DNA from 3 places in the Pseudomonas sp. FP2254 genome. Region 3 is predicted to be linked to each of the others. Evidence: riboswitches for the same ligand, from Rfam matches in the RefSeq annotation. Region 3 holds a riboswitch; each other region holds the start of a gene.

Region 1 (10,367 bases), 1.5 Mb from region 3:
GGTTGACCACCACCAGCACATCGAGACCGTCGAGGAAAAAGTCGACTTCCTGCTCCTGCACCTCGCGCACCACGTAACCGGCGCGACGCCAGGCCTCAGCGTGTTCGGCGTAGCACGGCGACACCACCCCGACCTTGCCGGCCCGGCGCAGACGCGGCAGCAACTGGATCGCCGCCTGGGAACCGGGCACCGGCAACAGGTGAGCCGCGCCGTAGTACGCGCTGGCGGCCTGCTCCAAACCATCGTCGGTTTCCGGCAGGCGTGCCCAGGCGCGCAGCGGGATTTCGGGGATCGGCCAGGGCCAGGGCGCGAGGCCGCTGGACAAGTCCAGCCAATTAGCCTCAGCGATCCCGTATTGAATGGATGCCTTACGCAGTCGACCGCCATGTTCAAGCATAGAATTGCGCCCCCGCGCATAGGATCAGCAGCCACAACCATACGCCGCGCTGCACCAGTTGCCAGCCCCGCTCGATGGCGTCGGCGTCCGCTGCCGGGCCTTCGCCCAGTGGCGGGCGTTGGTGCAGTTGGCCGTGATAAATCGCTGCACCGCCCAACTCGACGCCCAATGCACCGGCGCCTGCCGCCATCACCGGGCCGGCGTTGGGGCTGTCCCAGGTCGGGCCCTGGGTGCGCCAGCATTTGAGCGCCAGACCGGTTTTGCCGAGCACGGCGTAGGTCAACGCCACCAGGCGTGCCGGAATATAATTGAGCACGTCGTCGATTTTTGCCGCCGCCCAGCCGAACCGTTCGAAGCGTTCGTTGCGATAGCCCCACATGGCATCCAGGGTGTTGCTCAGTCGGTACAGCACCACGCCAGGCACCCCGGCCACCACAAACCAGAACAGTGCGGCAAATACGGCATCGCTGCCGTTTTCGAGTACCGACTCGGTAGCGGCGCGGGCCACTTCGGTGCTGTCCAGTTCGCTGGTCTGGCGGCTGACCAGATAACTCACACGCGTGCGCGCTTCTGCCAGGTCATCGCTGCGCAGCGCCTGGGCCACGGGCAGCACATGCTCGCCCAGGCTGCGCATGCCGAGGGCGCAGTACAGCGCGAGGATCTCCAGCACCCAACCGATATAAGGCGCCCACGACAACGCCGTGGCCAGCAGGGTCAGCGGCACCACCACGATCACCCAGGCGGTGACCCCATGGCTGCGCCAGCCGCGCCCGCCGCTGTTGAAACGCTGCTCGATGCGCCCGGCAAAATTGCCGAACGCCACCAGCGGATGCCAACGCCTGGGCTCGCCCAACAGCGCATCCAACGCCACGGCGGCGACACACAGCAAAGCCACACTCATCGACTCACTCCCCACGTATTTTCATACAACATGTCACTCAGCGGTCGAGGCTCGGCCCAGCCTTCGAGCTGCAACATCGGTGCTGGGTAAAACTCGGCCACCGGGCCCAGGCATAACACCGCAAGCGGCTTGGCACCGGCGGGCAGCCCCAAAAGATCCGCCAGGGCCTGGGGCTCGAACAACGAGACCCAGCCCATGCCCAGCCCTTCGACGCGGGCCGCCAGCCACAGGTTCTGGATCGCACAGGACAGGGAAGCCATGTCCATTTCCGGCAAGGTGCGGCGACCGAAGATATGCCGCTCACGATCCTCCATCAGCGCCGCCACCAGGACTTCGGCGCAGTCGTGGATGCCTTCGACCTTGAGCTGCATGAACTCGTCAGAACGCTCGCCGAGCGCTTCGGCGGTGCGCACGCGTTCTTCCTCCACCAATTGTTGAATCTGCCCACGCAACACGCGGTCGCTGATGCGGATAAAACGCCACGGCTGCATCAGGCCGACACTCGGCGCCTGGTGCGCGGCCTGGAGCAGGCGCTGCAGCAATTGGGGAGCGACGGTGCCACCGGTGAAGTGGCGCATGTCGCGGCGCTCAGCGATGGCGCGGTAGACGGCGTCGCGGTCGGCCTGGGGGAAAGCGTTGTCGGTCATGACCCTATCGGGGGCAAGCCCCCTCCCACAGTGGAGGGGGTTTCAGCCAGGTCCGGGGCAAACAAGGCGGCGACCGCCGTCGGATTCGACGGGAAATAGAAGTGTACGTAAGAGGCAGTCATCCGCCCCTGTCGGAAGACTGCCTCGGCACCGCGCCCACCGTTCGGGCTTTGGCCACGGGCAATCGGCTGCCACTCCGTGCTGGTCAGGGAATGATGGTAGGTATGGCCACGCAGTACGCCTTCGGGCAATTCGACGCTTTGCAGGGCCAGGGCGGCGAGTTTTTTCTGCATGACGGCATCGCCCTGCAGCAGGCCGACCAGTTCGGCTCGATTGCCGTCGACATCGGTGAGCGAGTCCAGCAGATACAACATGCCGCCGCACTCGGCGAGCAACGGTTTGCCGGCCGCGTGGTGGGCGCGGATCGCGGCCAGCATCGGGGTGTTTTGCGCCAGGGCCTGATGATGCAGCTCCGGGTAACCGCCGGGCAGGTAGAGACTGTCGGCGTCGGGCAGTGCGCGGTCGTGGATCGGCGAGAAGAAGTGCAACACGGCGCCCATCGCCCGTAGGAGGTCGAGGCTGGCGCCGTAGGTAAACGCGAAAGCTTCGTCGCGGGCCACGGCGATGCGCACACCGGCCAGCAACGGCTCGGCTTCCACGATCGTCGGCGCGGCGAAAGTGACCGGCGGCGGCACCGCGACTTCGCAACTGCTGCCCAGGGCTTGGGCGGCAGCGTCCAGGCGCAGGTCGAGGTCATTCAGTTCGCTGGCCTGCACCAGCCCCAGGTGACGGCTGGGCAGCTCGATCCCGGTTTCGCGGGACAGCGCGCCGTACCAGCGCAGGCCTTCGGTAAGGCTGCCTTCGAGCAGTTGCGCATGGCGCAGGGTGCCGACACGGTTGGCCAGCACCCCGGCGAACGGCAGGTCCGGCTGGTAGCGCGCCAGGCCCAGGGCCAGGGCGCCGAAGGTCTGGGCCATGGCGGTGCCGTCGATCACACCCAGCACCGGCACGCCGAAATGCCGGGCCAGGTCGGCGCTCGAAGGTGTGCCGTCGAACAGGCCCATCACGCCTTCGATCAGGATCAAGTCGGCCTCGCCGGCGGCTTCCCACAGCAGACGGCGACTTTCCTGCTCGCCCACCATCCACATGTCCAATTGGTACACCGGCGCACCGCTGGCGCGCTCGTGGATCATCGGGTCCAGGAAGTCCGGGCCGCATTTGAACACGCGCACCTTGCGCCCCAGGTTGCGATGCAAACGGGCCAGCGCGGCGGTGACCGTGGTTTTGCCCTGGCCGGACGCCGGTGCGGCGATCAGAACCGCCGGGCAATGACGGGGCTGATTCAAAGTTCGACGCCTTTCTGTGCCTTGATACCGGCCTGGAAGGCATGTTTGAGCATGCCCATTTCGGTGACGGTGTCGCCCATCTCGATCATTTCGGGCTTGGCGCCACGGCCGGTGACCACCACGTGCTGCATCGGAGGGCGGGCTTGCAGGTCACTGAGCACTTGGTCCAGGTCGAGATAACCGTGCTTGAGGGCGATGTTCAGTTCGTCCAGCACCACCAGGCCGATGGCAGGGTCTTGCAGCATCGCGCGGGACACGGCCCAAGCGGCCTCGGCGGCGGCGATGTCGCGTTGGCGGTCCTGGGTTTCCCAGGTGAAGCCTTCGCCCATGACGTGAAAGCGCACTTGTTCGGGGAAGCGTCGGAAGAACAACTCTTCGCCTGTGCTGTGGCGGCCCTTGATGAACTGCACCACGCCGCATTGCATGCCGTGGCCCATGGCCCGGGCCAGCATGCCGAAGGCCGAGCTGCTCTTGCCTTTGCCATTGCCGGTCAGTACCAGCAGCAAACCGCACTGATTGGGGGAATTGGCGATGCGCTCGTCGATCACGGCTTTTTTGCGCAGCATGCGCGCCAGGTGGCGTTCGTCGCGGTCGGGGGAATCGGTCATGGCAGCTCTCCGTTGGGGCTGGACAAAAACGGCGGGCAGGAAAAAACACAATCAGACAGCCAAGCATCGCCCACCGTGATGCTGTTGAATGGTCCAGGCCGGTCTCCGGGCTCATAAGTGGCCGTACCCTGGCGAACCAGGAGCGGACCCACGCTGCGCCTTCCCATATCGCACGCGATACAGTGGCCAAAGGCAGCGTCTTGACTCATTTACCGTTGCGGGGGCAGCGCCGGAATTGCGGCAGCACTGTGTATAAGTGCGCTCACTCACCGGCTTCCCTGTTTCACTCCGTCGACCCTTGGGTCACAGAGCACCTGAAACAAGCCGCGAAGGTTAGTGGGTTGGGGGTGGAGCGTCAATTAAAGCCGGCCTTGTACTTGAACCATCGTACCCGCGCCCTCCTCTATCCCTACAGGTATCAAGGAGAACACCATGCGTAAAACCAGACTCGCCTTACTGATCATGCTCGCCGGCACTCTTGCCGCCTGTGGCGAAAGCTCCACGTTGCAGATCAGCGACGGCACCGGGCCATCGCCTAAGCTGCCGGAACCGAACAAGACGCTGATCCCCACCGTCAATATCGCCCCTGCCATCGGCTGGCCCGAGGGCGTCCAGCCCACCGCAGCACCCGGCCTGCAGGTGAGTGCTTTTGCCGAAGGCCTGGACCACCCGCGCTGGCTGTACGTATTGCCCAATGGCGACGTGCTGGTAGCTGAAACCAATGCACCGCCCAAGCCGGACGATTCGAAGGGTGTGCGTGGCTGGGTAATGGAAAAAGTCATGAGTCGCGCAGGCGCCGGTGTACCCAGCCCGAACCGCATCACCCTGCTGCGCGATGCCGACCACGACGGCGTGGCCGAAACCCGTACGGTGTTCCTGGAGAACCTCAATTCGCCGTTCGGCATGACGCTGGTGGGCAATGACTTGTACGTGGCCGACTCGGACAAACTGCTGCGTTTCCCCTACCAGCCAGGTGAAACCGCGATCAAGCAAGCCGGCACTAAAGTCGTGGACCTGCCGGGCGGCCCGCTGAATCACCATTGGACGAAAAACGTGGTGGCCAGCAAGGATGGCAACCAGTTGTATGTGAGTGTGGGCTCCAACAGCAACGTCGGCGAAAACGGCCTGGAGGCCGAACAGGGCCGCGCCGCGATCTGGGAAGTCGACCGCGCCAGCGGCCAGCACCGCCTCTTCGCCTCAGGCTTGCGCAACCCCAACGGCATGGCGTGGGAACCCCAGAGCGGCAAGTTGTGGACCGCAGTGAATGAGCGCGACGAAATTGGCAGCGACCTGGTGCCGGACTACATCACCTCGGTCAAGGACGGCGCTTTCTATGGCTGGCCTTTCAGCTACTACGGCCAGCACGTGGACGAACGCGTCACGCCGCAGAACCCGGATCTGGTGGCCAAGGCCATCGCCCCGGATTACGCGGTAGGGCCACATACCGCCTCTCTGGGCCTGACCTTCGCCGACGGCAGCAAGTTGCCAGCCGCCTACAGCAACGGCGCCTTTATCGGCCAGCACGGCTCGTGGAACCGCAAACCCCACAGCGGCTACAAAGTGATCTTCGTGCCATTCGAGGGCGGCCAGCCCAAAGGGCAACCGCTGGATGTACTGACCGGCTTCCTCGATAAAGATGAGAAAGCCATGGGCCGGCCGGTGGGCGTGGTGATTGATCGGCAAGGCGATTTGCTGGTGGCCGATGATGCCGGGAATAAGGTGTGGCGGGTGTCGGCCGCTCGATAGGCGCTGTGAAAAACTGTGGGAGGGCGTTGCACCCTCCCACAGCGGATTCAGGGATTGCGCGCCAAATGCTCAGCCGGCAATACGCGTTTGGCACTCAAGTAAGCATTCTGCCAATACGCCTTGGACAAGGTGTCCAGCTTTACCGTGCCGCCGGTTTGCGGGGCGTGCACAAAGCGGCCCTCGCCCACGTAGATGCCGGCATGGCTGACTTGGGAGCCTGCGCCGGTGGCAAAGAACAACAGATCACCGGTCTGCAGGTTCTGCGCGCTGACGTCCTGCGCACGCATGCCGATCAGCTCTCGGGTAGTGCGAGGCAGGGAAATGCCGGCGGCGTCGCGGAACACGAAGCCGATCAGGCCGCTGCAATCAAAGCCTGAATCGGGCGTGTTGCCGCCCCAGCGATAAGGCGTGCCGACCAGGCCGAGCGCACGAAACAGCACGTCTTCGGCGACAGGCGAGTCATTCTGGGTGGTATAGGTGAAGACCGGCTTGGGCTTGACCGCAACAGGCGCGGGCGGTGGCCGGTTGGCGCAGGCGCTGATCAGCGCGGCGCAGAGGATAAGAATCAGGCGGGCCGAGGTCGACATGTGCAGAACAATCCTGGTCTGGATGCGGCTTTCGCTGCCGAACGTTGAAAACCAGAACGCGCGAGCAAGGCTCGCGCGAACGGATTACAACAATGTCCAGGGATTCTAGCGCTTACACGTCAAACTTCAAGTATCACTTTAACTTTACTTGCTGGCGGTAACCGTGGTCGGAGCCATCGCCAGGGCACGCTTGGCCTCGATGAAGGTTTTGCTCCAGTAGCTGTCACCCAGACTGTCGACTCGGACACCGCCACTGCGACGGCTGCTGGAGTGAATAAACTGGTTATCGCCCAGGTAGATACCGGCGTGGCTTACGCGGCCACGACCACTGGTACTGAAGAAAAGCAGATCGCCGGGCTTGAGGTTGTTACGCGCGACCAGCGGTGCATTAACGTTGATCATTTCACGCGTCGAACGCGGCAGATTCATGCCGGCCTCTTCACGGAACAGATAACCGATAAAGCCGCTGCAATCGAAACCGGCTTCCGAGGTGCCGCCGAAACGGTAGCGAGTACCGATCAGGGACATGCCGCGTTCAAGGATGCTGTCGGCCAGAACTGGAAGCTGGTAAGGCTTGTTGCCGGAGAAGTCGGCCAGTTCCTTTTCGGTCGCCACTTCTTCCTCATAAACAGTGGAGGACTGGGCTGCGACGAATTTTGCCTGGTTTTGAACCTGTGGTTTCTGCTGTTCCGCCACCTGTTGAGGGTGGGACGCGCAACCAAACAACAGGGTAACGAGTGCGAGAGGCACGAGGGGTGCGAAGCGATTTAGCATGGGCACGACCGTGGCTGATGGATAAAGAAGCCGCGACTATGCCCTCTATCACATCGATTTGCAAATTCAATCGTGGCTTTTGTGACTTGGCGATTAGACGCTGACATCTAAGCCGTAATTCCATTTATCGACAAAATTGCGTAGCTCACCGGGCTTAAACGCAGGTTTTCTGACGCCTGTAAAATGTCGAAACATTGAAAATCCACGAGTTACCAACCCAACGTCTCTTTGAGAAAAGGGATCGTCAATTTTCTTTGCGCCTGCAATGAGGCCTGGTCGAGCTGTTCAAGCAGATCGAACAGCGCGCTCATGCTGCGGGTACCCCGGGTCAGAATAAAGTGCCCGACTTCATCGGTCAGGTGCAGACCGCGACGCGAGGCGCGTAGTTGCAACGCGCGCAATTTGTCTTCATCGGACAGAGGGCGCATCTGGAAGATCAGCGCCAGGGTCAGGCGCGATTTGAGGTCGGCGAGTTTTATCGGTAATTCCCGCGGCGAAGTCGAAGCCGCAATCAACAGGCGCCTGCCGCTGTCACGCAGGCGGTTGAACAGATGGAACAGTGCCTCTTCCCAATCCGCTTTGCCGGCGATGGCCTGCAGGTCGTCCAGGCACACCAGCTCGTATTGCTCGAGGTGGTCGAAAATCCCGATACCGCGATCCATCAACTCCGCCAGCGGCAAGTACACCGCCGGCTCGCCCATCTGTTCGAAACGCAGGCACGCGGCCTGCAACAGATGAGTACGCCCCACGCCGTGCTTGCCCCACAGATAAATCAGGCTTTCAGTCCACCCGGCGTCGGCTTCGCAGAGCCGCTCGACATAGCCGAGTGCAGCGGCGTTGGCGCCTGGGTAGTAATTGATGAAGGTGGCGTCGTCACGCAGACGCACACCCAAGGGCAGCTGAATCGGTTTCATGCTGACTGAACGGCTCCCATCGAACCGTTAGTGGCCTCTGTGAAAAGTTTGCGAAGTTTATACCCGTGACGTCGGGCGCACAATGCAGCAGACCCCAAGCAAAATCAAAGGTTTGCGTTAACCCGTTGGTTTTACGCGAATTGTTTGACGCCAAGCCTGCCTGAACGCCACACCCGGCGTTGCGCCGGGTGTGGGTCATAGCGACTACAGGTCGGGGTCTTCAATCCCGGTATAGACATCCGAATCCTTGTAGAGATCATGCGCATGGCGCACCAGCACCATGATCACCGCCGCCACCGGCAGCGCCAGCAGGATACCGGTGAAACCGAACAGCTCACCTCCTGCCAGGATCGCGAAGATTACCGCCACCGGGTGCAGACCGATTCGGTCACCGACCAGCAGGGGCGTGAGCACCATGCCTTCCAGGGCCTGGCCGACCATAAACACAGCAACAATGCCCAGCATCGGGTACAGGTCACCGCCAAACTGGAAAAGACCCGCCACCAGCGCCGCGCCGATCCCGATGACGAACCCCATGTACGGCACGATGGCGGCCAGACCGGCAATCAGGCCGATCAACAGACCCAGCTCCAGGCCAATAGCCATCAAGCCGGCGGCATAGATAATCCCCAGTGCCAGCATCACCAGTAACTGGCCCCGCACGAACGCACCCAGGACTTCATGGCACTCTTCGGCCAGGGACACAATGCGCTCTTCGCGGTCACGCGGCAGCAGGCTGCGGACCTTGGCCATCATGATGTCCCAGTCACGCAGCAGGTAAAACGCCACCACCGGAATCAGCACCAGGTTGGTCAACCAGCCGATCAATGCCAGGCCGGACGCCGTGGCCTGGCTGAGTACCACCCCGACGATGTCGCCGGTCTGGCCCATATGCTCGCTGATCGCCGCCTTGACCTTGTCGAACTTCCAAAAGCCATCCGAAAGCCCCAGCTTGGCCTGGGCCCACGGCATCGCCGTGTGCTGCAGCCAGTCGAGCATTTGCGGTGCCAGTTCGTACAGCCGGTACAACTGCTTGACCAGCATCGGCACCAGCACCAGCACCAGAGCCGTGATGATCAAGGTGAACAGCGCGAACACCGTGACAACACCGAGCGTGCGCGACAGGCCAGCCTTCTCCAGGCGATCCACCACCGGATCGAACAGATAGGCCAACAGCAACGCGACCAGGAACGGCGTCAGGATCGAATGCAGCAAAAACACAAAAACGCACAGCAGGACGATCCCGCCAAGCCACACCCAACGACGCGTATCCGCCATAAACCACTCCATTTATTTGCTTCTATCTATATAAGGAAGAACATTTACCAGCGAAACCGCAGTTGCGCCTGGGGTTCGGATGCGCTGGCCGGTGGCGTTCCATCGCCCACAGGCTGCGCTTCACCTGCCGCAATCTCCTGCAACTTGCCCAGGCTCAACTGGGTGCGCAACTGCTCGGCGTTGCCATTGACGCGATACACAATGCGATTGCCATCAACCAGCAGCGGCTGAGCGCCAAATGGCTCCAGCAGATGCCCCAGCGTCGCATAGCGCTCCAGATTCATGCCCTGCACCTCCAGTAACTGCTCAGTGCTGACACCCGGCTTGACCGCAAAGCGCGGCGCCAGCTTCTGGCTGACCGCCAGCATCACCGCATCCGCCAGCGCAGCGGTGTCTGTGCCTTGGGCGGTGCCCTGCTCGGCCTTGTCGCCCAACCACAGGCGCCACTTGGCCTGCCATTGATTGCCTTCCTGACGCGCGTGCACCGCCAGCAAGGCGTCGGCACCGTAGCGTTCGGAAGCGGCGCGCAACGGCGTGGCATCGGCGCTTTCCAGATTCGGCGCGGTGGCCACCACTTGCTCTTCCAGATCGCCCATGGGCAGACGCAGCGGCAAGCCGCGGTGTTGCGCTGCACGGCGCAGGGCCTGGGCAACGGCCTGGCCATCGCCGACCAGGCTGCTGCCTTCGGTGGAGTCGTTCAGCCACCAGCCCAGGATCGAAGGTCGATTGCTGCCCCAGATCGACAGGCCCGCGTCACGCAACGCGCGGTCGGTACTCACCGGGTCGAAATCCACCTGCAGGCTTTCCGGCGGACCGGCGTCGTAGCCGTACTGGCTGATGATTTGCTGCGGGTCTTTGCGCACCGCCGCCAGGCCCGGCCCTTCGGCGGCCTTGGCATCGCCGGTCAGGCGAATCACCAGCGTCTGCACCGCGCGCTGGGTGGCCTGGTCGCGCTCCTGGGGCGACTGGCTGCTGACCGGTTCAAGTACTTGATAAAGACCATTGAGGGTTTCGGCATGACTCGCCAGGCTGACCAACGACAAACAGCCCACAAAAAACACATTACACAGACGCATGAAAGATTCCCGAACGACAGATTTAGCGGCTGGAACAAACCGCGCGAACTCGGTTTCGCCAGGCTGTGACCATGGCAACCGGTGAAACATTCG
Region 2 (10,367 bases), 1.2 Mb from region 3:
ACGCCAGATCGCCGACCAACTGGAGACTGGCGGTATCTTCGTCAATGCGTTCAGCGTTTCCGATCCGCGCGTCGCTTTTGGCGGTGTGAAAAAGAGCGGGTTCGGCCGTGAGTTGTCGCACTTTGGCGTGCGGGAATTCTGCAATGCACAGACGGTGTGGCTGGATCGCAAGTAGCCCCATTGAACAAATGGCGTTAGCATCCTGTCCACTCGGCTTAACAGCATGTTTTTAGGGTCAGGATCGCACTGTGGAAAAGCTAAATCGCCTTCAAAGCGGAATCGAAGGGCTGGATGCTCTGCTCAAGGGAGGGCTGGTGTCTGGGGCGTCCTATATCATTCAGGGGCGCCCCGGCTCCGGTAAAACCATCCTCGCCAACCAGCTGGGGTTTCATCATGCGCGCAACGGCGGCCGAGTCCTGGTCGCCACGCTGTTGGCGGAATCCCACGACCGCCTTTTCCAGTTCCTCTCCACCCTGAGCTTTTTCGACGCCGCCCGCGTCGGCGCCGAAATCCAATTCGTCAGCGCCTTCGACACCCTGGAAAACGAAGGCCTCGACGAGGTAGTGAAGTTGCTCCGGCGTGAGATCAGCAGGCAGAAGGCTACCGTTATGGTCGTAGACGGCTTGTTGAATGCACGCTCCAAGGCCGACTCGCCGATCGACACGAAGAAATTCATTTCCGAACTGCAAGGGCACGCCGCCTTCGCCGGTTGCACGGTGCTGTTCCTGACCAGCTCGCGCCTGGACGACGGCAGCCCCGAACACACCATGGTCGACGGCGTGATCGAAATGGGCGAGGAGCTGTTCGGTACCCGTTCGGTGCGCCGTATCCAGCTGCGCAAGACCCGCGGCAGCGGCGCGCTCACCGGCCTGCACGAATGCGAAATCACCAACGACGGCCTGGTGGTGTACCCGCGCCTGGAAAGCCTCTATGGCCGCCCTTCCGCACCGGACAGCGCCGACCTGACGCGCATCCCCAGCGGCATCACTTCACTGGACGCGATCCTTGGTGGCGGCCTGCACAGCTCCAGCGTGACCCTGGTAATGGGCCCGTCGGGCATCGGCAAGACCACCCTGGGCCTCAAGTTCCTGTCCGAATCGACGGTTGAAGCGCCGGGCCTGCACTTCGGTTTTTACGAAAGCCCGCAACGTCTGCAGCTCAAGGGCCTGTCCCTGGGCATCGACCTGCAGCAGATGCAGGACAGCGGCGCCCTGAGCGTGGCCTGGCAGCCCACCACCGAAGGCTTGCTCGACGGCCTGGGCGCACGCCTGCTGCGACTGGTGGAAGAAAAAGGCATCAAGCGGCTGTTTATCGACAGCCTCAGCGGCATGACCCGGGTGTCCACCAACCCGGCGCGCATCACCGATTTCTACAGCGCATTGATGAACGAACTGCGCGCCCGTGGTGTCACGGTATTCGCGACCTGGGAAATGCATGACCTGTTCGGTTCCGAGGTCAGCTCACCGGCATCCGAGCTGTCGAGCATTGCCGACAATCTGATGCTGATGCGTTTCTTCGAGATTCAGTCTGAACTTAGAAGGACGCTTTCCATTCTTAAGGTCAGAGACAGCTTCTATGACCCCTCGCTGCTGGAGGTGGTCATCCGCGACCAAGCCGTTGATCTAAGAAAGGTTTCAAGAAATGCCCCCTCAGTGGTGTCCAATTCAGCGCTGCCTGGTTCAGCTTTTTAAGTCTTTGTGTGGGTTGGACTGACATGACCACCATCCTGGTCGTCGATGACGAATATCTGATCGCCGACATCCTTGGCTTTGCGCTGGAGGATGAGGGGTTCATGGTCGTTACAGCGAGCAACGGACGCAAGGCATTGGACGTGCTCGAGCGCGAACGCCCGTCGCTGATCATCACCGACTTCATGATGCCGGTGATGGACGGCCAACAGCTCGCCGAAGCGGTGCGCGCCCTGCCGAACGTCAATCATCTGCCGATCATTTTGATGAGCGGCGCGCAGGCGCACATCGGCATGCAGCGCTCGGACCTGTTCGACGCGGTACTGGCCAAGCCCTTCAATATCGACCTGATTGTCGCCGAAGTGAAAAGGCTGCTGGCCTCGACTTGATGCCTCCCGCAGCCGGATACAGAGGGCTTTAACTCAGCCCCGCCATCAAGGCGTCCAACACCACGCGCACCTTGGGCAGTGCCTCGCGGCGCTTGACCCAGGCCACACTGATGGCTGCGCCTTCGGTGGCCAACTGCGGCAGCACCTCGACCAATGCCCCTTGCTGCAACGGTTGCTGAATCAACCACGATGGGAATTGCGCAATACCGCAACCTGCCAACGCAGCCATCATCAGCCCCTCCCCATTACCGACCACCAGCTGCGGCATAACCTGCCTGTGCCGGACCGGCCCTCGTTCATCCGCCACGTTCCATGGGCTGATGCGCCCATCCACCCAGCCATAGGCGATGCAGCGATGCTGGTCGAGGTCCGCTTCCAGCAACGGGGTGCCATGGTTCGCCAGGTAGGCCGGTGAAGCACACAGGGTGTGCCATTCACGGGCGAGCACACGGTGCCCCATCGACGGCGGCCAGGCCTCGGCGCCACCGATACGCACAACAATGTCAGCACCTTCCTTGATCGGGTCCACCAGCCCCTCGCTGAACGAAATATGCGGGATCAACAAGGGATGAGCCTGCAGGACCGGCAGCAGGACCGGCAGCACCTGTGAACGTCCGAACGCGCCGGGCAGGTCGATACGTACCCGCCCACGTGGCTCGATATGCTCGGCCTGCAGGCAACGCTCGGCCTCTTCGAGGTCGGCGAGCACGCCCGTGCACGTGCGATAGAACGCGCCCCCTGCCTCGGTCAACGACAGGCGCCGCGTGGTGCGCTGGAACAGTCGTGCGCCCAGGCGCTTTTCCAGGCGCGCGATGCTTTTACTGACGGCGGACGCAGTCAGGTTCATCTTTTCGGCGGCGGCGGTGAAGCTGCCGAAATCCGCCACGCACACAAACACATCGATACCTTTCAAACGTTCGGAGGAGAACATGCACGTTCCGTATTCATGAATTGAGTTCACAGCACTTGATAAAAACCATCCTAAATCAGAACCACGCTCCACAGTAATCTCTGGTGGGTTAACCCAACGCTTGAGGCCAGGATGCTGACCACACTGAAAAACTACCCCCGTACCGTTAACCTGCTGCTCTGCGCCGCCCTGGTGCTGACATTGGCCCGTGCGATTACCCTGCCCTATCTGGTTATCTATCTGTCGCGCCAATTTGCGCTGAGCGTCGCCCATATCGGCCTGGTGATCGGCAGTACGTTGATCGTCGGCTCGCTGCTGAGCCTTTATGGCGGTTTCCTGGTGGACAGAGCGCGCGGCTACCGATTGATCCTGGGGTGTTGCGCAGTGTTTACCGCAGGTTTTCTGGGCGCATATGGGGCGCGCGACCTTTGGGTGTTCTACCTGTGCCTGGTCTCGATCAACCTGGCGTATGCCGTCATCGACATCGCGGTGAAATCCGGATTCGGCAGGCTGCTGCCCGTCGCCGAGCGCAGCGAAGCGTTTTCGATCAAATACACCCTGACCAATATCGGTTATGCCGTCGGGCCTTTTCTGGGTGCCGGCCTGGCAACCCTGGCTATCAGCCTGCCCTTCCTTGCGTCGGCCGGGCTGGGGGCGGGGTTCCTGGTGATGTACTACGTAGCGGGCGACCGAACCCTGGCGCCGGCTTCGGCCAGCCAGCCGACCGCGCCGTTCCTTGCAGTGGGCAAGCTGCTGTTGAGTGACTACCGGCTGGTGTGCTTTACCCTGGGCGGCCTGCTCAGCGCCGTGGTGTTCGGGCAATTCACCGCGTATCTGTCGCAATACCTGGTGGTCACCACCACCGCCGAAGCAACGTACCGGATTATCAGTAGCGTGGTGGCTACCAATGCGTTGATGGTGATCAGCCTGCAGTATGTGATCGGCAAGCGTATTTCCCACCGGCACCTGAACCTCTGGCTCATGGCGGGGCTCGGCCTGTTCCTGGCAGGGCTGGCGGGGTTTGGCCTGTCCACCAGCCTGGTGGGGTGGGTGGCCGCGATGGCAATTTTCACCCTGGGTGAAATCATCGTGTTTCCGGTCGAATACATGTTCATCGACAACATCGCGCCCGAGCCGCTGCGCGGCATGTACTACGGCGCGCAGAACCTGAGCAATGTCGGCGCGGCATTGGGGCCGGTGTTGTGCGGGATCGTGCTGGCCACACAGCCCGCCCACTCTATGTTCTACATGCTGGCGCTGTTCGTGATCGCCGGCGGTGCGTTATACCTCTTCGGCGCCTCGCTGGCCGCGCGTGCGCGAACGCCCGCATGGCCAACGTGAGCGTCAGCAACGGGTATGCCGACGCACGCACTGCACCAGCCCGTCCAGCTCCCGCGACTTCACCGGCGCCAGTACGCAGACCGTGTGCTCGCGCTCGCCTTCGGACACCGTCAGGGTGTAGTGCACCTGCCCGGGGTTGCCGGGAGGCGGTGTGCTGCTTTGCGGCAACTGGAAAAACTTCGATGCTTCCACCAGTTGGCGCAACTCCTGCTGGTCCGGCTCGGGCAGTGAGTCCAGTTCCACCGTGCGGGGCTTGGCCAGTCCGGGAAAAAACGCCGGCCCACCGTTTTCCTTGATCGAAATGTGCATCGCTGTTCCTCACCGCCCAGGCGGTTTGTCAGACATTAATGCCGACCGCTTTCCAGCCTTCCTTGACTGCTTTGTGCTCCTCCTTGTTCTCGCCGTACAGTCGGGCGGCAACATCATAAGTAATACGCGCAAAGCGCAGGAACCCGGAATTGGGTCGCAGTCGCGCATCGCGCAACGCGTCGTACCAGATGCGCCCCGCGCGTTCCCAGGCAAACCCGCCAATCCGGGTGGCGACTTGATAGAACGCATGATTGGGGATACCGGAGTTGATATGCACGCCCCCGTTATCGTCGTAGGTTTGCACAAAGTCGTCCATATGCCCCGGTTGCGGGTCCTTGCCCAGCAGTTTGTCGTCAAATGCAGTGCCGGGGGCCTTCATCGAACGCAGGGCCGTGCCTTTGATTTTGCTGGTAAACAACCCCTGGCCGATCAACCAGTCGGCGTCTTCTGCCTTTTGCTTCAACGCGTACTGTTTGATCAACGAACCAAACACGTCCGACAGCGACTCGTTCAACGCACCGGATTGATTGAAGTACATCAACTTGGCTTCATCTTCGGTGACACCATGGGCCAGCTCATGACCAATCACATCGAGCGCCACGGTGAAGCGGTTGAACAACTGCTGGTCGCCATCGCCAAATACCATCTGGGCCGAATTCCAGAATGCGTTGTTGTAATCCTTGCCAAAGTGAACCGTGGCGTCCAGGGCCATGCCGGCGTCATCGATGGAATTGCGGTCGAATACCTCATCGAAAAAATCGAAGGTGGCGCCCAGGCCGTCGTAGGCTTCGTCCACGGCCGCATCGCCACTGGCGGGCTGCCCTTCGCCTCGGACCAGCTTGCCCGGCAGGCTATCGGAGCCTTCGGCGGTGTAGATCGACCGCCTTTTACCCGCGCCCATGGCCAGCGCCATGTGCGCCGGGCCTTTGGCAGGCACTGCAAGCATGCGCAGCGAACGGAATGTGCTGTCCTTGGCACGCGTGCGCAGGGCATTTTCCCGTTGCGCTTTATCGCCGTGGCGTGCGATCTGGTCGAGCATGTACGGCGGGATCAGGCAGAAAATCGGATTGCGGCTAGGGTGAACACACATAGGCTTGCTCCATAAGGCGTGTGGTGAATATCCGGTTGACCGTTCCAGCATAGCCTTGCGGACACTGCCTGGCCCAAATTGTCATGAATCTGTGTTGCAGTAGTATTTACCCAAGGCCCGCAAGGAATCGCTCATGCCCGCACGTAAAGCCACAATCGACCTGTCACACCGCCCACGCCTCGCCGACCTGCGCCCACTGGTCGCGCCCGGCCCGAGCCTCCTTGAGGCCAGGGCCGCGACCGCGCGTGTCACCGCCGCCAAAGACTTCAAGGACCGTCGCGGTTATGCCGAGGACTTTCTCAGCAGCTTCGCGGTGCCGTGGCCCACGGTCGACGATTCAATCGCCGACGACGTGCAGCCCGGGCGCCTGGACTACACGCATTTTTCGATCACCCTGTCGCGCTCGCGGCGACTGGCACTTTATGTGGGCGTCAATATCGACGGCGAACACCATGTGGATATCGTGCGCAGCAACGATACCTGGGCCTACGATGGCCGCCTGCCGATCGCCGCGCAGATCGGCGAAGACCTTTATGCCGGCAACGGCCTGGACCGTGGCCACCTGGTGCGGCGCCAGGACCCCAATTGGGGCGACGAGGCGAACACGGCCAATTTCGACACCTTCCATTTCACCAACTGCTCACCGCAAATGAGCGGCTTCAACCAGAAGACCTGGCTGGAACTGGAGGACTACATCCTGGACAACACCCAGCGCTGGAAAGCCCGGGCGACAGTATTCACCGGCCCGTTGTTCGCCGACGACGACCGCGTCTACCGTGGCGTTAAAATCCCCAAGGCCTTCTGGAAAGTGGTGGCCTATCTGGGCGACGACGGCAAGCCTTCCGCCAGCGCCTACATGATCGACCAAAGCCGTGAGCTGGGGCAGCTCGATCTGGTGTTCGGCCCACTGCGCACCTACCGACGCAGTGTGATCCAGATCGAACAACTGACCGGTATCCGCTTCGCCAACCTGGCCGACTATGACGGTTTCAGCAACGAAGAGCGCGCCACCGGCACGCGAATCGAGACGTTGATCCGCGGCCCGCAGGACATTCGTCTGTGACCGGGCGCTCTTCGGGCTATATCGCCTCGCCCTGATCGACTACCATACCGCGCCGGTTCCCGAACGGGACTAATAGGGAATCCGAAGCGCGGTACACCCGCGCCAATCGGAACTGCCCCCGCAACTGTAGGTGCCGAGCCTGCTCCCCACTGCCACTGGACGCGTCCGGGAAGGCTGGAGCGTGGCGATGACGCATCAGTCAGGAGACCTGCCGGCCCAGCAAGATCACTAACCGGCGGGGTGTCCGGGAAGGACCTCCTTGCCCGGCCCTTGGCGCCGGTGTTCAAGGGCGTGTTTCCATGAGCGTACCTCCCCCGTTGCACGTACGGTCCACACGGAGAACGCCCCATGCTGCCACGCGCTACCGCCCTGCTCGCCGGCTTCGGCCTGGCCACCCTGGCTCACGCCGCGCCCACTCACTACCCGCTGACGGTGCAGAACTGCGGCAGCACGCTGACCTTTGCCCAGGCGCCCGCGCGCAGCGTGACCATCGGCCAGACCGCCACCGAGATGCTTTACACCCTCGGTGTGGGCGACAAGGTGGTCGGCACGTCGCTGTGGTTCAACCCGGTGCTGCCGCAGTTCAAGGCGCAGAACGACACCATCGAGCGCCTGGCCAATAACGAACCGAGCTTCGAGGCGGTGATCGCCAAGCGTCCGCAACTGGTGGCCGCCGAGCTGGAATGGGTGGTCGGCCCCCAGGGCGTGGTGGGCACCCGCGAACAGTTTCATGAGCTGAACATCCCGACTTACCTGCTGCCCTCCGACTGCGAAGGCAAGGACAACCTGGTGGGCGCTGACGGCACGCGGCTGGAGCCGTTTCGCATCGACACCATTTACAAAAGCATCAGCCAATTGGCGGCCATCTTCGACGTCCAAGACCGTGGCCAGCAACTGAACGACAGCCTCAAGGCGCGCCTGGCCAAGGCCGTCGCCACGGCCCAGGGCAAGGGCCTCAAGCAGGCCAGCGCGCTGGTGTGGTTCTCCAGTTCCGAGATGGCCAGCGACCCGTACGTGGCCGGGCACAAGGGCGTGCCCGAGTTCATGCTGCAAACCTTGGGCCTGCGCAACGTGGTGCAGTCCGACGAAGAGTGGCCCGCCGTCGGCTGGGAAACCATCGCCAAGGCCAACCCGACCTTTCTGGTGATCGCCCGCATGGACCGCCGTCGCTACCCCGCCGACGACCATGAAAAGAAACTCGCTTTCCTGCGCAGCGACCCGGTCACGCGCAACATGGACGCGGTCAAACATAACCGCATTATCATCCTCGACGCCCTGGCCTTGCAGGCCAGCGTACGCACCTTCGATGGCCTGGAACAGCTGGCCGGCGCCATCGACGGCTACGACCTGCCGCAATGACTGCCAGCCTGCTGCGCACCCTCCTCGCCCTGGCGCTGCTGCTCGCTGCGGTACTCGCCGGGGTAGCCATCGGCGAAACCGCCATCGAACCCCAGGTGGTGTTGCAGGTGCTCGCCAACAAACTGTGGCACGCCGGTTATGTGCTCGACCCCATTGATGAAGGCGTGGTGTGGAACTACCGCCTGACCCGCGCCCTGGTCGCCGCCGCCTGTGGTGCGGGGCTGGCCACGTGCGGGGTGATCCTGCAATCGCTGCTGCGTAATCCGTTGGCCGACCCGTACTTGCTGGGCATCAGCGCCGGCGCCTCGACCGGCGCGGTGCTGGTGGCGCTGATGGGCGTGGGCGGTGGACTGGTGTCGCTCTCGGCCGGCGCATTCGTCGGCGCGATGGCGGCATTTGCCCTGGTGATTCTGCTTGCGCGCGCCAGCGGTTCGTCCAGCGGCACCGGCCAGATCATCCTCGCGGGCATTGCCGGCTCGCAGCTGTTCAATGCCCTTACCGCGTACCTGATCACCAAATCGGCCAGTTCCGAACAGGCGCGCGGCATTCTGTTCTGGCTGCTGGGCAACCTCAGCGGCGTGCGCTGGCCGTCGGTGTGGCTGGCGGTGCCGGTCGCGCTGCTGGGGTTGGCGGTGTGCCTGTGGCATCGTCGCGCGCTGGATGCGTTCACCTTCGGCAGCGACTCGGCGGCGTCCCTGGGCATCCCGGTGCGGCGGGTGCAGATCGTGCTGGTGGGCTGCGCGGCGCTGGTCACGGCGGTGATGGTGTCGATTGTGGGTTCCATCGGCTTTGTCGGCCTGGTGATCCCCCACGCCGTGCGCCTGCTGCTCGGCACCGGACACTCGCGCCTGCTGCCAGCCAGTGCGTTGGGCGGCGCGTTGTTTCTGATCGCCGCCGATGTGCTGTCGCGCACCTTGATCAAAGGCCAGGTGATTCCGGTCGGCGTGGTCACGGCGCTGGTGGGTGCGCCGGTGTTTGCGCTGATCCTGGTCGGCCGGAGGAACGCGCGATGACGGTGTTGAGCTGCACGGCGCTGGGCTTCAAGGTGCGTGACGCCGAGCTGCTGCGCGGGATCGATCTGCAGGTGGCTTTGGGTGAAACCCTGGGCATCGTCGGCCCGAACGGCTCCGGCAAGTCCACCCTGCTCAAATTGCTCGCCGGCCTGCGCACGCCGTCCAGGGGCGAAGTACGCTTGGGCGAACAGCGCCTGGGCGACCTGTCGCGCCGCGCCATCGCCCAGCAACTGGCGGTGGTGGAACAGCAGGCCGACACCGACGACGCCATTCGCGTGTTCGACGCCGTGGCCCTGGGCCGCACGCCCTGGCTGTCGGCGCTGAGCCCGTGGGCCGCCGAGGACGACGCCATCGTGCGCCAGGCCCTCGTCGACGTGGACGCCACCCACCTGAGCCAGCGCGCCTGGCGCAGCCTGTCCGGCGGCGAACGCCAACGCGTACACATCGCCCGCGCCCTGGCGCAACGGCCCCGGATCCTGCTGCTGGACGAACCGACCAATCACCTGGACATCCAGCACCAACTGGCGATCCTCAAAGGCGTGCAAGCGCTGCCGGTGACCACCCTGATCGCCCTGCATGACCTCAACCAGGCCCTGACCTGCGACCGCCTCGCCGTGCTGGATCGCGGGCGCCTGGTGGCGCTGGGCAAACCGCTGGAGGTGCTCACCCCGCAACGCCTGCAAGACACCTTTGGCGTGCAGGCGCACTACCTGACCGACCCGGTCGATGGGGCGCAGATACTGCGGTTGCGGTCCAACTGATAAGACAGCCAGGGCGTGGAGCGGATTCTGGAGGTTGCTCTATATGGTTGGTGGATAGGCTTGTTGTGGTGAGCGGGCTTGTCGAATCGTCGCACCGCCCGCGCTGGGCTGCGAAGCGGCCCCAAACCCAGGCACCTCGGAGTGTCAGATGAAACCACATTGTCTGGAGTGGGGCCGCTTCGCAGCCCAGCGCAGGACAAGCCTGCTCACCACAAAAAACCGCTCATCACATCACGTCGACGTGGGGCGGATTCTGGGGATTGCTCTATATGGTTGGTGGATAGGCTTGTTGTGGTGAGCGGGCTTGTCGAATCGTCGCACCGCCCGCGCTGGGCTGCGGAGCGGCCCCAAACCCAGGCACCTCGGCGTGTCAGATGAAACCACATTGTCTGGAGTGGGGCTGCTTCGCAGCCCAACGCAGGACAAGCCTGCTCACCACAAAAA
Region 3 (10,367 bases):
TTTCGGCGATGGTGTCTTCGAGGATCACATGCAGGTGGCGCTCGAGCAGAAACTTCTTAAGCCGGCGGACGGTGTCCAGCACCTGGGTACTGCCCAGGCGACCGATAATGCCGATATTGCGAAATTGCTCCATGGGGCTCCTGCGGGCGTTGGGGTGTGGCAAAAAAGAAACGATTATGGGCGAAAGGTCGCGCCAGGCAAAATCCTTTGTCGCCACGGAGCCTTGATGACAACGGTTCTCAGCCCCCTTCAACGCAGTGAAAAGGCTATGCTCGGACCATGACTGTGTTCCCCGATCTGCTCAACCTGCCCCGCCTGCTGCGCCACCCCGAGGTGCGCGACCTGGCGTGGGTGATCCTCGCCCCGCCGATGCTGGCGCGCGCGCCCTGGCCGCAGCGCCACCCGCTGGCGGGCAGTGACTGGGTGCAAGCGCCGGATCGGCTCGAACACTGGCTGCACAGCCTCGACCAGGACAGCGGCGCCCTGCAGCACTGGTTGAGCCTGTCACGCACCCGACGCCTGGGGCTGTACTACGAGCGTTTGTGGCAATTCGCCGTGCAGCATGCGCCGGGCGTGGAACTGCTGGCCGCCAACCTGCCGATCCGCCGCGCCGGGCATACCCTCGGCGAGCTGGACATGCTGCTGCGCGACCGCGACGGCGTGCATCACTTGGAACTGGCGATCAAACTCTACCTCGGCCCGCAGGATGGCAACGGCCAGGACAGTGCGCAGTGGCTGGGCCCCGGCTGTCACGACCGGCTGGACCGCAAACTGGCGCACCTGGCCCAGCACCAACTGCCGATTTCGGCACGCCCGGAAAGCCGTGAAGCCTTGGCGGCGCTGGGTATTCAGGCGTTCGATGCGCATTTGTGGCTGGGCGGGTATTTGCTCTATCCCTGGCCCGGCCTGGCCGAACCACCGGCTGGCGCTCACCCTCAGCACCTGCGCGGGCGTTGGTTGCATCAGCGCGATTGGCGGGATTTTGTCGCGGTCAGCGCGCCCGGACGCTGGCAACCCCTGCCCCGCCATGCTTGGCTGGCGCCGGCGCACTACCCGGCGGACGAGGTGTGGAGCGAGGAACAGATGCAGGCCTGGCTGGCCGACCTTGATCCAATGGCGCCCGCGCAGCTGCTGGTGCGCATGGTGCAGGCCGGTGAAGGTTGGGAGGAAGCCGAGCGCTTGTTTCTGGTGGCCGATCTTTGGCCGAATGTGCCGGGGGCTGGTTGATGGAGGGGGTGGTGTAGGTGAGTGCCTCATCGAGGGCAAGCCCCCTCCCACATTTGACCGAGTACACCTTTTGGAATGCAGTCGAGTGTGGGAGAGGGCTCGCCCCCGATAGCGGCGACACCGGCACTACAACTTATCGATATGCCGATAATCCAACTGCAACCCAGCCGCCAACTCCCGGGCCCGCCCCAGCCTGATCGGCCCGCGCTCGATATCCACCAGCAATCCCGCACACGCCAATAACGGCAACCCGCCGATGTCCTTGAGCCGCCCATCCGTAATCACCAACACACGCTGCTGCTCAGCCGGATACTGCTTGCGTCGCGCCATCAACCAATGCTGCGCCTCGGTCAGCGCCGCCAGCAACGGCGTTCCACCGCCGGCGCCCAACTGATCCAGCCAGCCGGTCAGGCCTTTCGCAGCTTTCAACCCCTGAACCTGCCATTTCGGCACCTGACCACTGGCGGTCAACAACGCCATGCGCGCGCGTTGCCGGTAGGCGTCGTCAAACAGCTGGGCGAGCAAGCCCTTCGCGTCGGTTAACGCACGATGCCGCCGGGTAGACGCCGACGCATCGACAATCACCAGCCACAACTCATGGGCCGAACGGCTGCGCAGATGGTAGCGCAGGTCTTCACGGGAATGCGGCCGGCCGCCGAGTAAGGTTCCGGGCCAGTTGATTGCGCCCTGCCGCGCGCTGCGCGCCTTACCCTGCCTGCCGTTGTCCAGTCGCCCTGCCTTGGGGCGGGCATCCGTCCCCGCGTCAGGTCGGGGGCGGATGCCTAGGGCTTTTTTGGCCAGGCGGGCACGTCTCGGCGAGCGCCGGTGGGCAGCGCCGGTGCGGGCATATCGCCCCACTGACCTTGGGCGGGCGAGGTGTCCGAGGGTGTCGGCGACTGCCCCTGATTAGGCGGGCTGGTCGGTGCGGACGGCGCCTGGCGACGGTGGCGCAAGGCAAATTCCGCGACGGCTTCGATATCTTCCTCGGCGATCTCATCCGCGCCCCGCCACGCTGCGTGCGCCCGGGCGCCGCGCAGCCAGACCAGGTCAGCGCGCAAGCCGTCGACCCCCGCGACAAAGCAGCGCTCGGCAATCTGCGCCAGGGCGCGGTCATCCAGCGCGATACTGTCCAGCCGCGCGCGCGCCTGAGTGCAGCGCTCGCGCAACGCCGTCTGCTGTTCGGCCCACTCGGCGCAGAAGACGGCGGGGTCGCTGTCGAAATCCAGACGGCGCCGGATGATCTGCCCGCGCTCGGCAGGCAGGGTCTGCCCGCTCAACGCCACATTGAAGCCGAAGCGATCCAGCAGTTGAGGGCGCAACTCGCCCTCCTCCGGGTTCATGGTGCCGATCAGCACGAACCGCGCCGAATGGCGGTGGGAAATGCCGTCGCGCTCAATCACGTTGGTGCCGCTGGCGGCCACGTCCAGCAGCAGGTCAACCAAGTGATCGGGCAGCAAGTTGACTTCATCGACATACAGCACGCCGCCATCGGCCTTGGCCAGCACGCCCGGGGAAAACTGCGCACGGCCCTCGCCCAGCGCGGCGTCCAGGTCCAGGGTGCCCACCAGGCGCTCCTCGGTGGCCCCCAGCGGCAATGTCACGAATTGACCGCTGGCCAGCAGATCGGCCAGGCCACGGGCCAGGGTGGACTTGGCCATGCCACGCGGGCCTTCGATCAGTACGCCGCCTATCCTGGGGTCGATGGCCGCCAGGCACAGCGCCAGTTTCAGGTCATCGGCGCCGACCACGGCGGACAGTGGAAAATGGGGAATATCGGTCATTGGCTGTCTTCTTCTATATCCAGCAACAGGTTTTCCAAGGCTTCACGGTAGGCACCCGGCGCCTGCCACAGGCCGCGCTGCTGGGCTTCGAGCATGCGCTCGGTCATGTCGCGCAATGCGGCGGGGTTGTGCTGCTGCACGAACGCCCGGGTGTCGGGGTCGAGCAGGTAGGCATCGGCGAGCAAGGCGTATTGATGATCGTCGATCAGCGCGGTGGTGGCGTCGAAGGCGAACAGGTTGTCCACGGTGGCCGCCATCTCGAACGCGCCTTTATAGCCGTGGCGCTTCACCCCATCGATCCACTTGGGGTTGGCGGCGCGGGCGCGGATCACCCGGTTCAGCTCTTCCTTCAGGGTGCGGATCTTCGGCAGGTCCGGCTGGCTGTGGTCGCCATGGTAGCTGGCGGCTTTGTCGCCGCTCAGGGTTTCCACGGCGGCGAGCATGCCGCCCTGGAATTGGTAATAGTCATTGGAGTCGAGCAGGTCGTGTTCGCGATTGTCCTGGTTTTGCAGCACTGCCTGCACCTGGCTCAGGCGCTGGGCAAACTGCTCACGGGCCACGGTGCCCTCGTCGGACCCGCCATACGCGTAGCCACCCCAGTTCAGGTAGACCTCGGCAAGGTCCGCGCGGCTTTGCCACAGGCGCCCGTCGATCGCGCCCTGCACACCGGCGCCGTAGGCCCCAGGCTTGGCGCCGAAGATCCGCCAGCCGGCCTGTTTCGCTGCCGCTTCGGCGTCCAGCCCGGATTGGCGCAACGCCTCACGCTCGCTGCGCACCTTGGCGGCGAGTGGGTTCAGATCGTCCGGTTCGTCCAGGGCCGCAACGGCCTGCACCGCCGCGTCGAACAGGCGGATCAGGTTGGCGAAGGCATCGCGGAAGAACCCCGACACGCGCAAGGTCACGTCGACGCGCGGGCGGTCGAGCAGGCTGATCGGCAGGATCTCGAAGTCGTCCACCCGCTGGCTGCCGGTGGCCCAGACCGGGCGCACGCCCATCAGCGCCATGGCCTGGGCGATATCGTCACCGCCGGTGCGCATGGTCGCGGTGCCCCACACCGACAGACCGAGTTGGCGCAGGTGGTCGCCGTGATCCTGCAAATGCCGCTCCAGAATCAGGTTGGCCGACTGGAAGCCGATGCGCCAGGCCGTGGTGGTGGGCAAATTGCGCACGTCCACGCTGAAGAAATTGCGCCCGGTGGGCAACACATCCAGGCGCCCGCGACTCGGCGCGCCGCTTGGCCCGGCCGGCACGAAACGGCCGCTCAGCGCATCCAGCAAGCCGCACATTTCCGCCGGGCCGCAGGCGTCCAGGCGTGGCGCGACGATGCTGCGCAAGTGCTCGATCACCGCGTTCACCTCTTCCCAGCCCGGTGCCTGCAGTACCTCCAGGGGCCCTTGCAGAGCCTGTTCGATCAGCCGCGCCGCATACAGCTCCAGGCGCTCGCGGGTATCGCCAGCGGTGCGCCACGGCTGCGCATCAATGCCTTGCAACAGCTCGGGACGCCGACCGGTCCACGGTTCGGCCAGGGCGCAGTCCAGTGGGTCGAAGCCCAGCGCGAATGCCTTGGCCAGTACGCGCAGCAGGCTCGATTGCGCGCCACGGCCATCGCCACGCGGGATGCGCAGCAAGGCCAGTAAGGTATCGATGCGCAGACGGCCCTGGGGCGATTCGCCAAAGATGTGCAAGCCGTCGCGGATCTGCGACTCCTTGAGGTCGCACAGGTAAGTGTCCAGGCGCGGCAGCCAAATCGCGGCATCGGCGTCGCCATCCAATTGCAGTTCCTGGTCGATGCGGGTTTCGCGCACCAGCTTGAGAATGTCTTTCTGCAACTCGCGGGCGCGGCGCGGGTCGAGCAGTTGCGCATCGTAATACTCGTCCGCCAGCAGCTCCAGGTCGCGCAGCGGGCCGTAGGTTTCGGCGCGGGTCAGCGGTGGCATCAGGTGGTCGATAATCACCGCCTGGGTACGACGCTTTGCCTGGGCGCCCTCGCCCGGATCGTTGACGATAAACGGGTAGATGTTCGGCAGCGGGCCGAGCAGTGCATCCGGCCAGCAGTGTTCCGAGAGCCCCACCCCCTTGCCCGGCAGCCACTCCAGGTTGCCGTGCTTACCGACGTGGATCACGCCGTGGGCACCGTAGGTGTGGCGCAACCAGAAATAGAACGCCAGGTAGCCATGGGGCGGCACCAGGTCCGGGTCGTGGTACACAGCGCTTGCGTCCACCTGGTAACCGCGCGCCGGCTGGATGCCGACAAAGGTCAGGCCCAGGCGCAGGCCCGCGATCATCAGGCGGCCATCGCGGCACATCGGGTCTTGCTGCGGCGCACCCCAGCGCTGCAATACGGCCTGGCGGTTGGCCTCGGGCAGGCGCAGGAACATCGCCTGGTACTCGTCCAGGCCCAGGCTCTGATGGCAAGGGCGCAGGTCCAGGCTGTCGAGGTCATTGGTGACGCCGCCGAGCAGCTCGTGAATCAGCGCGGTGCCGCTGTCGGGAAGCGCATCCGGCAGCGGATAGCCCTCGGCGTGCAGCGCCCGCAGGATATTCAGCGCCGCCGCCGGAGTGTCCAGCCCGACGCCGTTGCCGATGCGACCGTCGCGGGTCGGGTAGTTGGCCAGCACCAGGGCGATGCGTTTGTCCGCATTCGGCACCCGCGCCAGTTCGACCCAGCGCCGTGCCAGTTCGGCGACGAAATCCATGCGCTCGGGCGCGGCGCGGTAGCACACCACGTCGGACTGGCTGCGCTCGCTGCGCCAGGCCAGATCCTTGAAGCTGATCGGCCGGCTGATGATGCGCCCGTCCAGTTCCGGCAAGGCAATGTGCATGGCCAGGTCCCGCGGGCCCAGGCCTTGCTCGCTGGCCTCCCAGCCGGGCTGGTTGTCCTGGGCGCAGATGGCCTGGATCACTGGGATATTGCGGCGAAACGGGCGCAGATGCGGCGCTTCCGGGCTGGATTGGGCGAAACCGGTGGTATTGAGGATCACCGCCGCGCCGACTTCATCCAGCAAGTCCTCGACCACCGCCAGGCAGCCCGGCTCTTTCAAACTCGCCACCGCCATTGGCAACGGGTTCAGCCCCGCCGCCTGCAGGCGCTGGCAGAACACATCGATAAAGCCGGTATTGGCCGCCTGCAAATGCGAGCGATAGAACAGCACCGCCGCCACCGGCCACTCGGCGCGCCAATCCGCTTGCCAATCGCTCAACCGCGGGCTGGCGTGGCGCGGGTGATAAATCGCCGTGCGCGGCAAGGTGTGCGGCTCGGCCCAGGCATAGTCGCGACCCAGATAAGCACTGGCCAGGCAGCGATAAAAATCCAGCGCATTGCCCAACCCACCCTGGCGCAGGAACTGCCACAAGCGGTCGCGCTGTTCGGCGTTAACCGTGCTCAGGCCGCTGAGTTCCGGGTCCGGGCGATCATCCCCCGGCACCAGGATCAACCTCACGCCGCGCTCGGCCAGCTCCACCAGGCGCTCGACGCCGTAGCGCCAATAACCGATACCGCCGTGCAGTGAAATCAGAATCACCTTGGCGTGGCGCAGCACCTCGTCGACATACAGGTCCACCGAGGCATGGTTCTGCACCTGCATGGGGTTGGCCAGGCGCAGGCTCGGGTAATCGTCGGGCAGCTGCCGGGCCGCTTCGGCCAGCAGCGCCAGGCTGGAATCGCCGCTGCACAGGACCACCAGCTCGGCGGGCGTTTGGCCAAGGTCGGCGATATTGTCGTCCGCGACGAAACCACCGGGCTGAGTCCTGAGCAGGTGCATGGGTTAAACGCTGAGCGCGGCGCGCAGGTGCGCTTCAAGGCCCGCCGCGTCCAGGTCCTGACCGATCAGCACCAGGCGCGTGATGCGCGGTTCGTCGGCTGTCCAGGCGCGATCGAAATGCTTGTCGAAACGCGTACCCACGCCTTGGATCAACAGGCGCATCGGTTTGTTGGGAATGGCGGCAAAGCCTTTGACGCGCAGGATGCCGTGTTGCACCACCAGTTGCGTCAAGGCATCGAGCAGCAGCGCTTCGTCGGCCTGGGGCAGATCGATGGAGATGGAGTCGAACGCGTCGTGATCATGATCGTCTTCACCGTCGTGGTGGTGATCGTGATGGCTGTGACGGGCGTCGATGTGTTCCTCGGAGCCTGCGCCCAGACCGATCAGCACCTCCAAAGGCAGGCGACCGCTGCTGGCTTCGACAATCTTCACCGCCGGCGGCAGTTCTTCGGCGACTTCCAGGCGCACACGGGCCAGGTCATCGGGACTGATCAGGTCACATTTATTGAGGATCACCAGGTCGGCGCTGGCCAGTTGGTCGGCGAACAGTTCGTGCAGCGGCGATTCGTGGTCCAGGTTCGGGTCGAGCTTGCGCTGGGCGTCGACCTGATCCGGGAACGCGGCAAAAGTGCCGGCGGCCACGGCCGGGCTGTCGACCACGGTGATGACCGCATCCACCGTGCAGGCGCTGCGGATTTCCGGCCACTGGAAGGCCTGGACCAAGGGTTTTGGCAGGGCCAGGCCCGAGGTTTCGATCAGGATATGGTCGAGGTCGCCGCGACGGGCAACCAGTTCGCGCATCACCGGGAAGAATTCTTCCTGCACCGTGCAGCACAGGCAGCCGTTGGCCAGCTCGTACACGCGGCCGTTGGCTTCTTCTTCGGTGCAACCGATGGAGCACTGTTTGAGGATCTCGCCGTCGATGCCCAGCTCGCCGAACTCGTTGACGATCACCGCAATGCGACGGCCCTGGGCGTTGTCGAGCATATGGCGCAGCAAGGTCGTTTTGCCCGAGCCGAGAAAGCCGGTAACGATGGTGACGGGGAGTTTGGCCAGTGTTTTCATCGGATGCCCTTGGGGGCGGGCAGACGGGACGATGGCCCTGCGCAGGCGCGCAGCAGCAGATTTCGTCACCGGATCACCCCGCCCGGTTGAATTGAAAATCGGTGCCGAGGCAGGTCTCCTGGCTTGGGGCGTGCAGGTCTTGCGACCGGCGCCGACTGCGCCTTCCCGCCTGATGGCAGTGGCATGGCAGTCAACTGAACCCTTCACAGTTGCGGGGGCAGCCGCGGCTTTGACCGCGTTCCCTTCTTAGCTTCGGCCTGGGCCGAAGAACCTCGAGGGTGCAAGGCTACAGGGGCTGGTCGCATTTGACTACCGTCCGCCACCCATGCTCTCCTACACATCTTGTTTCGGGTGCCCTTCACAGGGTGAAACGGGAAACCGGTGATTCGCCAGGTTGATGCCTGCGTGAAAAGTCCGGTGCTGCCCCCGCAACGGTAAGCGAGCGAAGCGTCACGGCCACTGTGCTTGAGCATGGGAAGGCGACGCTTTAAGGGTTCCTGGCAGAGCCCCCTCGCAAGCCCGGAGACCGGCCCGAAAAAATCAGATAACAAACCCGCGGTGGGCGGGCGCTGTTTAAACCTTGCGAGCCCGGCTCGCGGGGTTTTCATGCGCACGTCTCCACCCCAGACACTTGAAAGGGACGCGCCATGTCGATCATCAGCAGCACCTCGCCCGCCGTCAGCGGCACCACTACCCTGAGCCAACGCCTGACCGCCGCCATCGGTGCGTCGATCCTTGGCGCATGCCTGGTGTATTTCGCCGGTTTCTCGCACATCGAGGCGGTGCACAACGCCGCCCACGATACCCGCCACAGCGCCGCGTTCCCGTGCCACTGAGGCCTGCCGAGATGATCAAGCGTATTGCGCAAACCGCGGGGTTCACCGGCCTGCTGGCCGCCTTGCTGCTGACCCTGCTGCAAAGCTTCTGGGTGGCACCGCTGATTTTGCAGGCTGAGACTTTCGAGCAGGCACCGGCAGCCCATGAACACGCCGCCGGCACCGCCGCGCACACCCACGACGCCGAAGCCTGGGAGCCGGAAGACGGCTGGCAGCGCGTGCTGTCGACCACCGCCGGCAACTTGGTGGTGGCCGTCGGTTTTGCCTTGATGCTGGCCGGTCTCTACACCCTGCGGGCCCCGACGCGCACCGCCCAGGGCCTGCTGTGGGGCCTGGCCGGTTACGCAACCTTCGTGCTGGCGCCGACCCTGGGCCTGCCGCCGGAACTGCCGGGCACCGCAGCGGCTGACCTGGCGCTGCGCCAGACCTGGTGGATCGGCACCGCCGCGTCCACTGCGGTCGGCATCGCCTTGCTGGTGTTCGGTCGCAATGTGCTGCTCAAAGTCCTGGGCGTGGCGATCCTGGCGGTGCCCCATGTGATTGGCGCGCCACAGCCGGCCGTGCATTCGATGCTGGCGCCGCAGGCGCTGGAAGCGCAGTTCAAGATCGCCTCGCAGCTGACCAACATGGTGTTCTGGCTGGCCCTGGGCCTGATCAGCGCGTGGTGGTTCCGTCGCCATGGCGACAGTCATTACGCGGCATGACCCTCGTCGCCGGCCTGGGCTGCCAGCGAGGTTGCGAGGTGCACACTCTGTTGGCGTTGCTGGATGCGGCATTGGTCGAAGCAGGCGTCGAGCGCCGCCAGCTCGCCGCACTGGCGAGTATCGATCTGAAACAGGCCGAACCAGGGCTGCTGGCGTTGGCCGCAGCCTTGAACCTGCCCTTGTTGGACTTTAACGCCCGACATCTGGCGGCGTATGAAGGGCGCCTGAGCCACAAATCTCTTGTGGCTTTTGCCCATACCGGCTGTTACGGCATTGCCGAGAGCGCCGCGCTGGCGGCGGCCGAACAGATCAGCGGCGCCCCTGCCAGGCTGCTGATCACCCGCCGCAAAAATGCCCACGCCACCGTGGCATTGGCCTGCACGGGTTAAAAACCCGATAATCGCCCTCCCCGATCATGAGTAATCTTCATGCTCGCCCGTTTTTTCACAGGAACGCTCCATGACCGTCTACTTTATCGGCGCCGGCCCCGGCGATCCGGAATTGATCACCGTCAAGGGCCAGCGATTGATCCGCAGTTGCCCGGTGATCATCTATGCCGGCTCGCTGGTGCCGGCCGCGGTGCTGGAGGGGCATCAGGCCTCACAGGTGGTCAACAGCGCTGAGCTGCACTTGGAACAGATCGTCGAACTGATCAAGACCGCCCACGCCAAAGGCTTCGATGTGGCGCGGGTACATTCCGGCGACCCCAGCCTGTATGGGGCAATTGGCGAGCAGATTCGCTGCTTGCGTGAGCTGGGCATCCCGTTCCAGATCGTCCCCGGTGTCACCGCCGTTGCCGCTTGCGCGGCCTTGCTGGAAGCCGAACTGACCCTGCCGGATATCGCCCAGAGCGTGATTCTGACGCGCTATGCCGGCAAGACCCGCATGCCTGCCGGCGAGGAGTTCGCCAGCCTGGCGCAACATGGCACCACCATGGCGATTCACCTGGGGGTCAACCATCTGGAAAAGATCGTCGCTGAACTGCTGCCGCAT

Evidence for each region. A riboswitch is a leader RNA that binds a small molecule or an ion and turns the genes downstream of it on or off. The one in region 3 is predicted to bind cobalamin.
Region 1: linked by a shared signal. The riboswitch ahead of cobO (cob(I)yrinic acid a,c-diamide adenosyltransferase) and the one ahead of cobW (cobalamin biosynthesis protein CobW) in region 3 are both predicted to bind cobalamin.
Region 2: linked by a shared signal. The riboswitch ahead of PSH94_RS16825 (ABC transporter substrate-binding protein) and the one ahead of cobW (cobalamin biosynthesis protein CobW) in region 3 are both predicted to bind cobalamin.

What each region holds. Positions count from the first base shown of each region.
Region 1 is NZ_CP117444.1:3,934,369-3,944,735, forward strand. Features, by position in the region: gene cobD (threonine-phosphate decarboxylase CobD) at 1-397, opposite strand, end outside; gene cbiB (adenosylcobinamide-phosphate synthase CbiB) at 390-1,298, opposite strand; gene bluB (5,6-dimethylbenzimidazole synthase) at 1,295-1,945, opposite strand; gene PSH94_RS18030 (cobyrinate a,c-diamide synthase) at 1,942-3,291, opposite strand; gene cobO (cob(I)yrinic acid a,c-diamide adenosyltransferase) at 3,288-3,899, opposite strand; cobalamin riboswitch at 3,978-4,232, opposite strand; gene PSH94_RS18040 (sorbosone dehydrogenase family protein) at 4,332-5,645, shown strand; gene PSH94_RS18045 (C40 family peptidase) at 5,693-6,232, opposite strand; gene PSH94_RS18050 (C40 family peptidase) at 6,377-7,006, opposite strand; gene hda (DnaA regulatory inactivator Hda) at 7,216-7,920, opposite strand; gene PSH94_RS18060 (AI-2E family transporter) at 8,125-9,198, opposite strand; gene PSH94_RS18065 (DUF2066 domain-containing protein) at 9,243-10,274, opposite strand.
Region 2 is NZ_CP117444.1:3,657,941-3,668,307, forward strand. Features, by position in the region: gene PSH94_RS16785 (aldehyde dehydrogenase family protein) at 1-175, shown strand, start outside; gene PSH94_RS16790 (ATPase domain-containing protein) at 249-1,691, shown strand; gene PSH94_RS16795 (response regulator) at 1,715-2,077, shown strand; gene PSH94_RS16800 (LysR family transcriptional regulator) at 2,106-3,008, opposite strand; gene PSH94_RS16805 (MFS transporter) at 3,120-4,328, shown strand; gene PSH94_RS16810 (protealysin inhibitor emfourin) at 4,332-4,637, opposite strand; gene PSH94_RS16815 (M4 family metallopeptidase) at 4,666-5,727, opposite strand; gene PSH94_RS16820 (DNA/RNA non-specific endonuclease) at 5,861-6,790, shown strand; cobalamin riboswitch at 6,827-7,021, shown strand; gene PSH94_RS16825 (ABC transporter substrate-binding protein) at 7,139-8,149, shown strand; gene PSH94_RS16830 (iron ABC transporter permease) at 8,158-9,162, shown strand; gene PSH94_RS16835 (ABC transporter ATP-binding protein) at 9,159-9,923, shown strand.
Region 3 is NZ_CP117444.1:2,411,307-2,421,673, reverse strand. Features, by position in the region: gene PSH94_RS11135 (NAD(+) kinase) at 1-133, opposite strand, end outside; gene PSH94_RS11130 (DUF1853 family protein) at 280-1,227, shown strand; gene PSH94_RS11125 (VWA domain-containing protein) at 1,354-1,956, opposite strand; gene PSH94_RS11120 (ATP-binding protein) at 2,010-3,008, opposite strand; gene cobN (cobaltochelatase subunit CobN) at 3,005-6,769, opposite strand; gene cobW (cobalamin biosynthesis protein CobW) at 6,773-7,834, opposite strand; cobalamin riboswitch at 7,925-8,124, opposite strand; cobalamin riboswitch at 8,167-8,384, shown strand; gene PSH94_RS11105 (CbtB domain-containing protein) at 8,482-8,670, shown strand; gene PSH94_RS11100 (CbtA family protein) at 8,682-9,374, shown strand; gene PSH94_RS11095 (cobalamin biosynthesis protein) at 9,371-9,763, shown strand; gene cobM (precorrin-4 C(11)-methyltransferase) at 9,834-10,367, shown strand, end outside.